Linked DNA regions of Saccharophagus degradans 2-40. Each later gene encodes a partner of the first gene's protein in a complex. Links are inferred from orthologs where the notes say so. Each region holds a gene or a part of one and is shown in the gene's direction. Other genes may lie near its edges.

Region 1 (5,888 bases):
TGGTTTGAGCAAGAATAATAATGCGCTGAGCGTCAATAGGCTCCCTTTTACTCACTAAGTGCACATGCGATTCGATCAATGAAAATTATCGTCGTAAGTAAACGTCACGGAAACACTCGCAGCTTTACGCTGGGAGCGTGGAAGCGTGCGCTTATCTCAGCCTGTATATTGGGGCTGCCGGTGGGTATAACGCTAGGCGCCTTGAAGTACTTTGACACCGAGTCCGACTCCGAATTTCTCAACCCAGGATCTCGTCAAGCATGGGTAGCCGCGCTAAACGAGCAAGCTCAGCAAGTAGAGCAAGCGCGACTGCAAACAGAGCAAAAACTCGCGGCATTAACCATGCGAGTGGCCGAACTGCAGGCTAGGCTGGTTAGGATTGATGCACTGGGTGAGCGACTAACCGGTATGGCTCACCTCGATAACGGTGAGTTCGATTTTAGTCAGATGCCAGCTCTAGGTGGCCCCGAGCAGGCAATAGAAGAAGAACACGTTACCGCCCCCGATTTTCAAGCTACCCTCGATCAGCTTGCCTCTCAAATAGAAGACCGCCAACAGCAGCTTAATACCCTCGAAGCACTGCTTGCCAACCGCAAGTTACAAGATGAAGTGTTTTTGGCTGGGCGCCCTATTAATAAAGGGTGGATGTCCTCCCGTTTTGGCCGCCGCACAGACCCGTTTACAGGGCGTGTAGCATGGCATGAAGGTGTCGATTTTGCGGGTAAAGAAGGCAGCGATATTGTCGCGGTGGCTTCTGGGGTAGTTACTTGGTCTAGCGAGCGCAGCGGTTACGGTAACTTGGTAGAAATTAACCATGGTAACGGCTATAAAACCCGTTACGGCCACTGCAAAGAAAATCTTGTTAAAGTGGGCGATGTTGTTAAGAAAGGCCAAGTTATAGCTTTAATGGGTTCAAGTGGCCGTTCAACAGGCCCCCATGTACATTTCGAAGTCTACAAGCACGGTCGCGCAGTCGACCCATCTACTTATATTCATCGGGCAAGTCGTTAACTACGCCGCCATTTCACACCTTTTTCACACTTTCCTCATCAAATTGCTATAAAATCTCGCGTTTTTGGGAGTGCTTTCTGGCGCGGGGCCCTCATTTTGGATTGGTATAACTATGTTTGGCAAAATATTACGCAGCATCTTTGGCTCTAAAAACGATCGTGAATTAAAGCGAATGGGCAAGCAGGTAAAACTCATTAATGAGTTAGAGTCTACTTTCGTGAAGCTAACGGATGAAGAGCTAAAAGCTAAAACGGCTGAGTTTAAAAAACGACATCAAGATGGCGAAAGCTTAAATGCGCTGCTGCCCGAAGCTTTTGCCGCTGCTAGAGAAGCGAGTAAGCGCGTTATGGGTATGCGCCATTTTGATGTACAGCTTATTGGTGGTATGACGCTGCACGAGGGCTGCATAGCTGAGATGCGCACTGGTGAGGGTAAAACCCTTATGGCGACACTCGCAGCCTACTTAAACGCAATTTCGGGCAAGGGTGTGCATATTGTTACTGTGAACGACTACCTTGCTCGCCGCGACGCTAATTGGATGACACCACTATACGCCGCGCTAGGGCTGACTACTGGGTCTGTGTATTCAATGCAGCCACAGCAGGAGAAGCGTGAAGCATACGCAGCCGACATTACTTACGGCACTAACAACGAGTTCGGTTTTGATTATTTGCGCGACAATATGGCGTTGCGTAAAGAAGATCGCATGCAGCGCCCATTAAACTTTGCCATTGTGGATGAGGTGGATTCGATCCTTATCGATGAGGCTCGTACTCCATTGATTATTTCTGGGGCAGCAGAAGATAGCTCTGAGCTGTACCGCGCCATAAATAAGTTTATCCCTTCGCTGAAGCGCCAAGAAATTGTTGAAAAAGGCGAAGAGCCCAGTGAATTAGGCCATTACACCCTAGACGAGAAAACGCGTCAGGTAGAGCTTACCGAAATGGGCCATGAGGTTATCGAGGATACACTTACTAAAGCGGGCCTGCTGAAAGAAGATGATAGCTTGTACGCCGCTGGCAATTTAGGTTTATTGCATCACGTGTACGCCGCACTAAAAGCGCATGTGCTTTTCCATCGCAATGTTGAATATATTATTCAAAACGATCAGGTCGTGCTTATCGATGAGCATACGGGTCGTACTATGGCGGGGCGGAGGTTGTCTGAAGGTTTGCACCAAGCTTTGGAAGCCAAAGAAGGCCTGCAAATTCAGGCAGAGAGCCAAACGCTTGCTTCTACAACTTTCCAGAACTATTTTCGTATTTATCCCAAGCTCTCTGGTATGACCGGTACAGCGGATACTGAAGCGTTTGAGTTCCGTCATATTTACGGTTTAAATGTTGTGGTAATCCCAACCAATAAACCTATTCAGCGTACAGACTTGAACGACCTTGTATTCTTGTCGGTGGAAGAAAAGTACGAAGCGATTGTGCGCGATGTTAATGAGTACCGCGCTAAAGGTGTACCGGTATTGGTGGGTACGGCGTCGGTTGAAACATCCGAGGCGATGTCTGAGCGTTTAAAAAAGGCGGATATCCCCCACGAAGTACTTAACGCAAAACAGCATGAGCGCGAAGCTGAAATTATTGCCAATGCGGGCCGTCCAGGTAATGTGACCATCGCAACCAACATGGCTGGCCGTGGCACCGATATTGTATTGGGTGGTAACCTTGAGGCTGAACTGGCTAAATTGGAAAACCCAACAGAAGAGCAAATTGCCAAGGTGAAGAGCGAGTGGCAAACCCGTCACGACCAAGTCGTTGCCGCGGGTGGTTTGCATATTATTGGAACCGAACGCCACGAATCTCGCCGCATTGATAACCAGTTACGCGGTCGTGCAGGGCGTCAGGGCGACCCTGGTTTGTCTCGCTTCTACCTATCTTTAGAAGACAACTTGATGCGTATATTCGCGTCGGATCGCATGCGCAGCTTTATGCAATCTATCGGTATGGAGAAAGGCGAAGCGATTGAGCACCGCATGGTGACTAACGCCATCGAAAAAGCTCAGCGCAAAGTGGAAGGGCGGAACTTCGACTACCGTAAGCAAATATTGGAATACGATGATGTTGCTAACGATCAGCGCCGTGTAATTTACTCGCAGCGTAATGAATTGTTAGATGCCGACGAAATCCACGACGCTATTGATGGTATTCGTCAAGATGTTATAGCTGATGTGATTGCAGGCTTCATTCCACCACAAAGTGTAGAAGAGCAATGGGATGTGGCGGGGCTGGAGCAAAGCTTAGCCAACGAATACGGAGTGCAACTGCCTATTCAAAAATGGTTGGATGATGACGATAAGCTAAATGAAGAGAGCTTGCGCGATAAGATTACCCAAGCAATGGATGATGCTTACAATGTTAAGCGCGAGCAGTTGGGCAACTCCGTTGTCATGCTAGAAAAACAATTGATGCTGCATGTATTGGATCAGTTGTGGAAAGAGCACCTACAAAACATGGATCACTTGCGTCAAGGTATTGGGTTACGTGCGTACGCACAGAAAAACCCCAAGCAAGAATACAAGCGCGAATCGTTTGAAATGTTCCAGACCTTGCTAGAGAGCTTAAAGCACGACGTTATTCGCCTGTTGTTCCGCGTGCAGCCCATGACCGAAGAACAAATGAATGAAATGGAAAAGCGCAGGCAAGAAGAGGCCGAGCGTCAGCGTCAAAGAATGCAGCTTCGTCACGCAGAAGCGCCTTCGCAGTTAGCGGCGCCAGCCACCCCAGCCACACCAGAAGAGCTAAGCGAACTCAAGCCAGAGCGCCCCTATGTGCGCGGCGGCTCTAAAGTTGGCCGTAACGACCCGTGCCCATGTGGTTCGGGCCAAAAATATAAATCTTGCCACGGCAAGTTGACGGGCTAAGCGCCCACTTTGTAGCGGAGTAGTTAAATGGCTGTTGGTCCAGATATTTGGCCGGAAATGCACATTATTGATGGTGTGCGTATTGGCGTTGCCCAAGGCGGTATTAAGCGTGCTGGTCGCGATGATGTTACTTTGTTTGAAATTTGCGAAGGCGCGCGCGTAGCTGGGGTTTTTACGCAAAATGCGTTTTGTGCCGAGCCGGTAAAAATTGCCAAGCAGCATTTGGCAAAACAAAATGTACGCTACTTATTAATTAATTCCGGTAATGCCAATGCCTGTACGGGCAAACTAGGTAATGCTGCTGCAATGAAAACTTGCAACGCCCTAGCGGGGCTTACCCAGGTAGATGCCAGTTCTGTTATTCCTTTTTCTACAGGTGTAATTGGCGAGCTATTGCCAGCAGATAAAATTATTAACGTGTTGCCGCAAGCCATAGAGTCTTTAGATGCCGACAACTGGACGCGTGCCGGTCGCTCTATAATGACAACCGATACTCGCCCTAAAGGCGCTTCGTGTGAAGTTAACCTTGGCGATAAGGTCGTTAAAATTACCGGTATTTCCAAGGGTGCCGGTATGATCAACCCCAATATGGCGACCATGCTGGCTTATATTGCAACAGATGCTGATGTAGATCAGGCATTGTTAAACAAGCTTGCAAAGCGCGCGGCTAATTTATCTTTTAATCGCATAACCATTGATGGCGACACCTCCACTAACGACGCATGTATGGTGATAGCAACGGGCAAAGCAGGTAATGCAACGCTTGTGGATGAGGCTTCACCAGAGGCAGAAACGTTTGCTTTTGCTCTTATCGATGTATATCAGCAGTTAGCCCAGCAAATTGTTCGCGATGGCGAGGGGGCGACTAAGTTTATTTCTGTGCATGTGCGCGGCGGTGCTACACATCAAGAGTGTGTAGATGTTGCTTATGCAATTGCTCATTCACCACTCATTAAAACGGCTATGTTTGCTTCCGACCCAAACTGGGGGCGCATTATTTGTGCAATAGGTTACGCCGGTGTGCCTAACCTCGACGTAGATGGTGTAAAAGTTTGGTTAGACGAAACGCTTATTGTGGAAGATGGTGGTCGTGCGGCTTCTTATACTGAAGAGCAAGGCCAAGCCGTAGTCAGCAAGGCTGAGTTTGCTATTAATGTGGATTTAGGGCGTGGCGATTTTGAAGACGTTATTTGGACATCTGACTTATCTCATGAATATATCCGAATAAATGCCGAATACCGAAGCTAACCTCGTTCATGTTGCCGTGGGTGTCATAAAAGATGCTAGCGACAACATTTTGATTGCCAAGCGCCCCGAGCATGTTCATATGGGCGGACGTTGGGAATTCCCTGGCGGCAAAGTAGAGCGTAATGAATCTGTAGCTGCCGCGCTTGCTCGCGAGCTACATGAAGAGCTGGGTATTGATATAACCGGCGACTCGCGTATTACCCCTCTTATCACTATTCGTCACCAATATGCTGATAAAACCGTATTACTCGATGTACGCATAGTAGAGCAATTTGGTGGTGAGCCAACAGGTAAAGAGGGGCAGCCATTGCGCTGGGTTCCTGTTGCTAGCTTGCAAGACTATACCTTCCCTGATGCTAATTACCCCATTATTAGCGCGCTCCAGTTGCCTCGTATACTCCCCATTTCGCCAGCCTTTTTAAGCCTTGCCGATTGCGACGCTCTGAGTGAGTTTTATGTGCAACAGCGATATACGCTCTGGCATATGCGTTCGCCCAATTGTGAGCGTGAAGTTTTTATCAAAGCGATAAATCGCGCAGTTGAAAGTGTCGGCGTTGAAGTAGGTATTACGGTTAATGCCTCTGTGGCAGAGTACGAGCGAGTTAACGCCTTGCATTTACATTTAAACTCGGCGCAGCTTTTGTCATTAAAGGCGAGGCCGCAGCTTCGTTCGGGTGGCTTACTTAGCGCTTCGTGCCATAACCTTGAAGAATTGAACGCCGCTCACAAGCTTGGAGTGGAATACGTGCTCTTTTCGCCCGTG
Region 2 (2,803 bases), 140 kb from region 1 along the record:
AGTTACTCAGGTTAAGAGTTCATCAGGTCGCTTAAAAGCACACAGAGCCTGTATCTCTGGTTTGGGATTACGTCGTATTGGGCACACCGTGGAAGTAGAAGATACTCCTTCTGTGCGCGGTATGATCAATAAAGTTTATTATATGGTTCAGGTGGAAGGAGAGTAAAATGCGTTTAAATACTTTAAGTCCAGCACCTGGCCGCGTTTCTGCTAAGAAGCGTGTAGGTCGCGGTATCGGTAGTGGTTTAGGTAAGACTGCAGGCCGTGGTCACAAAGGTTTAAAATCACGTTCTGGTGGTTCTGTTAAGCCTGGTTTCGAAGGCGGTCAGATGCCTTTGCAGAAGCGTCTACCTAAGTTTGGTTTTACTAGCCGTATTTCTCGCGTAACTGCAGAAGTTCGTTTAGCTGAGCTAAACAAAGTGGAAGCTGATATTATTGATATCGAAGCCTTAAGAGCTGCAGACTTGATTGATAACAATATCAAACGAGCCAAAGTATTTCTTTCTGGCGAGTTAACCAAAGCTGTTACAATAAAAGGCTTGATGGTTACTAAAGGTGCTAAAGCAGCAATCGAAGCTGCTGGCGGAAAGATTGAAGAATAATCGATCAACCGAACAGTAAGGTAATTTGAATGGCCACGCCAGGTAACATGCAGGTTGGTAATCAAAAAGGTTTGGGCGAGCTTTGGGCTCGCCTAAAATTTTTGCTGTTAGCGATTTTTATTTATCGCTTAGGTACTCATATACCAGTTCCTGGTATTGATCCCGAACAAATCGCTCAAATGTTTAACCGCAACCAAGGTACATTCTTGGGTATGTTAAACATGTTCTCTGGCGGTGCTTGGGAGCGTATGAGTATTTTGGCTCTTGGTATTATGCCGTACATTTCTGCTTCTATTATTATGCAGATGATGGCAGCAGTTACCCCGTCTTTAGAAGCATTAAAGAAAGAGGGTGAGTCAGGCAGAAGAAAGATCAGTCAGTACACTCGCTACTTGACCGTTGCGTTGGCTTTAATTCAAGCATTTGTAATGGTTGCAGGTTTAGCTGGTCAAGGCATGGCTTATGCCGGCTTGGCGCCACTTAGCTTTTATGTCATTGCGGTTACTTCATTGGTAACTGGTGCTGTATTCATGATGTGGTTGGGTGAGCAAGTAACTGAAAGAGGTATCGGCAACGGTATTTCTATGCTGATTTTCGCAGGTATTGTTGCTGGTTTGCCGGGCGCCGTAGGTCAGGCGTTCGAAAGTGCGCGTCAAGGCGACTTACACCCTATAGCGTTATTAGCGATAGGTTTGGCTGCTGTAGCAATTGTTTGGTTTGTTGTGAGAATGGAGCGCGGCCAGCGTCGCATAACTATTCAGTACGCTCGTCGCCAGTCTGGTCGTCAAGCTTACTCTGCACAAACAAGTCATTTGCCGCTAAAAATCAACATGGCTGGTGTTATACCGGTTATTTTTGCGAGCAGTATTTTATTGTTCCCTGCTTCAATCGCGCAGTGGTTCGGTAATGCATCAGAGGGTAAAACCGCTGTAATCTTACAGGAGATTGCGTTGGCTTTAGGGCCCGGCCAATGGTTGAACTTTGTGGTGTTCGGTGCGTTAATCATCTTGTTCTGTTTTGTTTACACGGCAATGATGTATAACCCGAAAGAAGTTGCAGATAATTTAAAGCGTGGTGGTGCGTATATTCCAGGTATTCGACCTGGTGACCAGTCCGCTAAATATATTGATGGAGTATTGACTCGCTTAACAGTGGTTGGTTCTCTTTATATTGCTGCAGTCGCTTTATTGCCTCAGTTTTTGATGGTTGCGGCTGATGTACCTTTCTACTTAGGTGGTACTTCATTACTTATCGTTGTGGTAGTGGTGATGGACTTTATGTCCCAAGTGCAATCGCATTTGATGTCACATCAATACGATTCAGTCATGAAAAAAGCAAATTTGCAGAGTTACGGTAAAGGCGCAACTCGTTAAATAAACTCGAGGTTTTGAAAAATGAAAGTTCGTGCTTCAATTAAAAAAATGTGTCGCAATTGCAAATTAGTTCGTCGTAAGGGCGTATTAAGAGTTATTTGCTCCGCAGAGCCACGTCATAAGCAGCGTCAAGGCTAAGACTGGTAGATTTCACCTTGTTGCAACAAGGCTAAAAATGCAAAACAAGGTGTTGAGTCTAAAATAGACCAAAGCCTATCAAAGATTCAGTCTTTGATGAATTGGAGGCGTTAACTGTCGCTCGATGGGAAACCATCGGGCTATTGCTTTTTTGTGGCATAACCGCTATCCTTCCGCGCCTTTGCGCAGTGGGATGGCTTATGTCACTGTTAGCGCTGAATATCTTATCTTTTTGGAGTAATCTGAATGGCTCGAATAGCTGGTGTCAACATACCAGATCATAAACATGCCGTCATCTCCCTGACCTACGTCTATGGGATTGGTCGCACTAAGGCAAAGCAAATATGCTCCGCCGCAGGCGTTGCTGAGTCAACCAAAATTGGTGACTTAAGCGAAGAGCAGGTTGATACGATTCGTAATGAAGTTGCAAAGTTCACTGTAGAAGGTGATTTGCGTCGTGAAGTATCAATGAACATTAAGCGTTTGATGGATTTGGGCTGCTACCGCGGTCTTCGTCATCGTCGTAATTTGCCAGTGCGTGGGCAACGTTCTAAAACGAACGCCCGTACACGTAAGGGACCACGTAAGCCTATCAAACGATAGAGTCTACTGGTTAAACTAAAACTGAAAGGTTTGGGAAGAGACATCTATGGCTAAGCCAAGTGGTAAGTCAACGACCAAGAAAAAGGT

Evidence for each region. Proteins that work in one complex are often made in the same cells at the same time.
Region 2: the proteins of secA (region 1) and secY are in contact, whole or in part, in a crystal structure (PDB 3DIN), measured with the Thermotoga maritima proteins. The link is inferred for Saccharophagus degradans 2-40 from one-to-one orthologs. Residues at the interface, in WP_004082002.1 of Thermotoga maritima: Glu261, Ala262, Arg263, Lys300, Ala301, Arg302, Thr303, Ile304, Ile305, Leu323, Tyr324, Asp325, Pro326, Val329, Ser330, Tyr333, Ile336, Lys340, Phe345, Val349, Glu363, Phe364, Tyr374, Ser375, Gly376, Gly377, Glu393, Ile395, Thr482, Ser483; in WP_004081795.1 of Thermotoga maritima: Glu108, Gly109, Glu110, Glu111, Ala236, Glu237, Arg238, Arg239, Ile240, Thr241, Ile242, Gln243, Tyr244, Ala245, Arg246, Arg247, Val248, Thr249, Gly250, Arg251, Arg252, Val253, Tyr254, Gly256, Ala257, Ser258, Thr259, Tyr260, Leu261, Pro262.

What each region holds. Positions count from the first base shown.
Region 1 is NC_007912.1:1,109,970-1,115,857, forward strand. Bases 786-4,077 are described here. They hold secA (preprotein translocase subunit SecA), read left to right. Parts: upstream 786-1,123; coding sequence 1,124-3,877; downstream 3,878-4,077. Other genes in these bases: SDE_RS04510 (M23 family metallopeptidase), read left to right, coding at 786-1,011; argJ (bifunctional glutamate N-acetyltransferase/amino-acid acetyltransferase ArgJ), read left to right, coding at 3,905-4,077. Also shown: more of SDE_RS04510, read left to right, coding at 79-785; more of argJ, read left to right, coding at 4,078-5,125; SDE_RS04525 (Nudix family hydrolase), read left to right, coding at 5,106-5,888. UniProt on the Escherichia coli protein: Required for protein export, interacts with the SecYEG preprotein conducting channel.
Region 2 is NC_007912.1:1,253,301-1,256,103, forward strand. It holds secY (preprotein translocase subunit SecY), read left to right. Parts: upstream 1-631; coding sequence 632-1,975; downstream 1,976-2,803. Other genes in the region: rpmD (50S ribosomal protein L30), read left to right, coding at 1-166; rplO (50S ribosomal protein L15), read left to right, coding at 168-602; rpmJ (50S ribosomal protein L36), read left to right, coding at 1,997-2,113; rpsM (30S ribosomal protein S13), read left to right, coding at 2,360-2,716; rpsK (30S ribosomal protein S11), read left to right, coding at 2,763-2,803. UniProt on the Escherichia coli protein: The central subunit of the protein translocation channel SecYEG. Consists of two halves formed by TMs 1-5 and 6-10.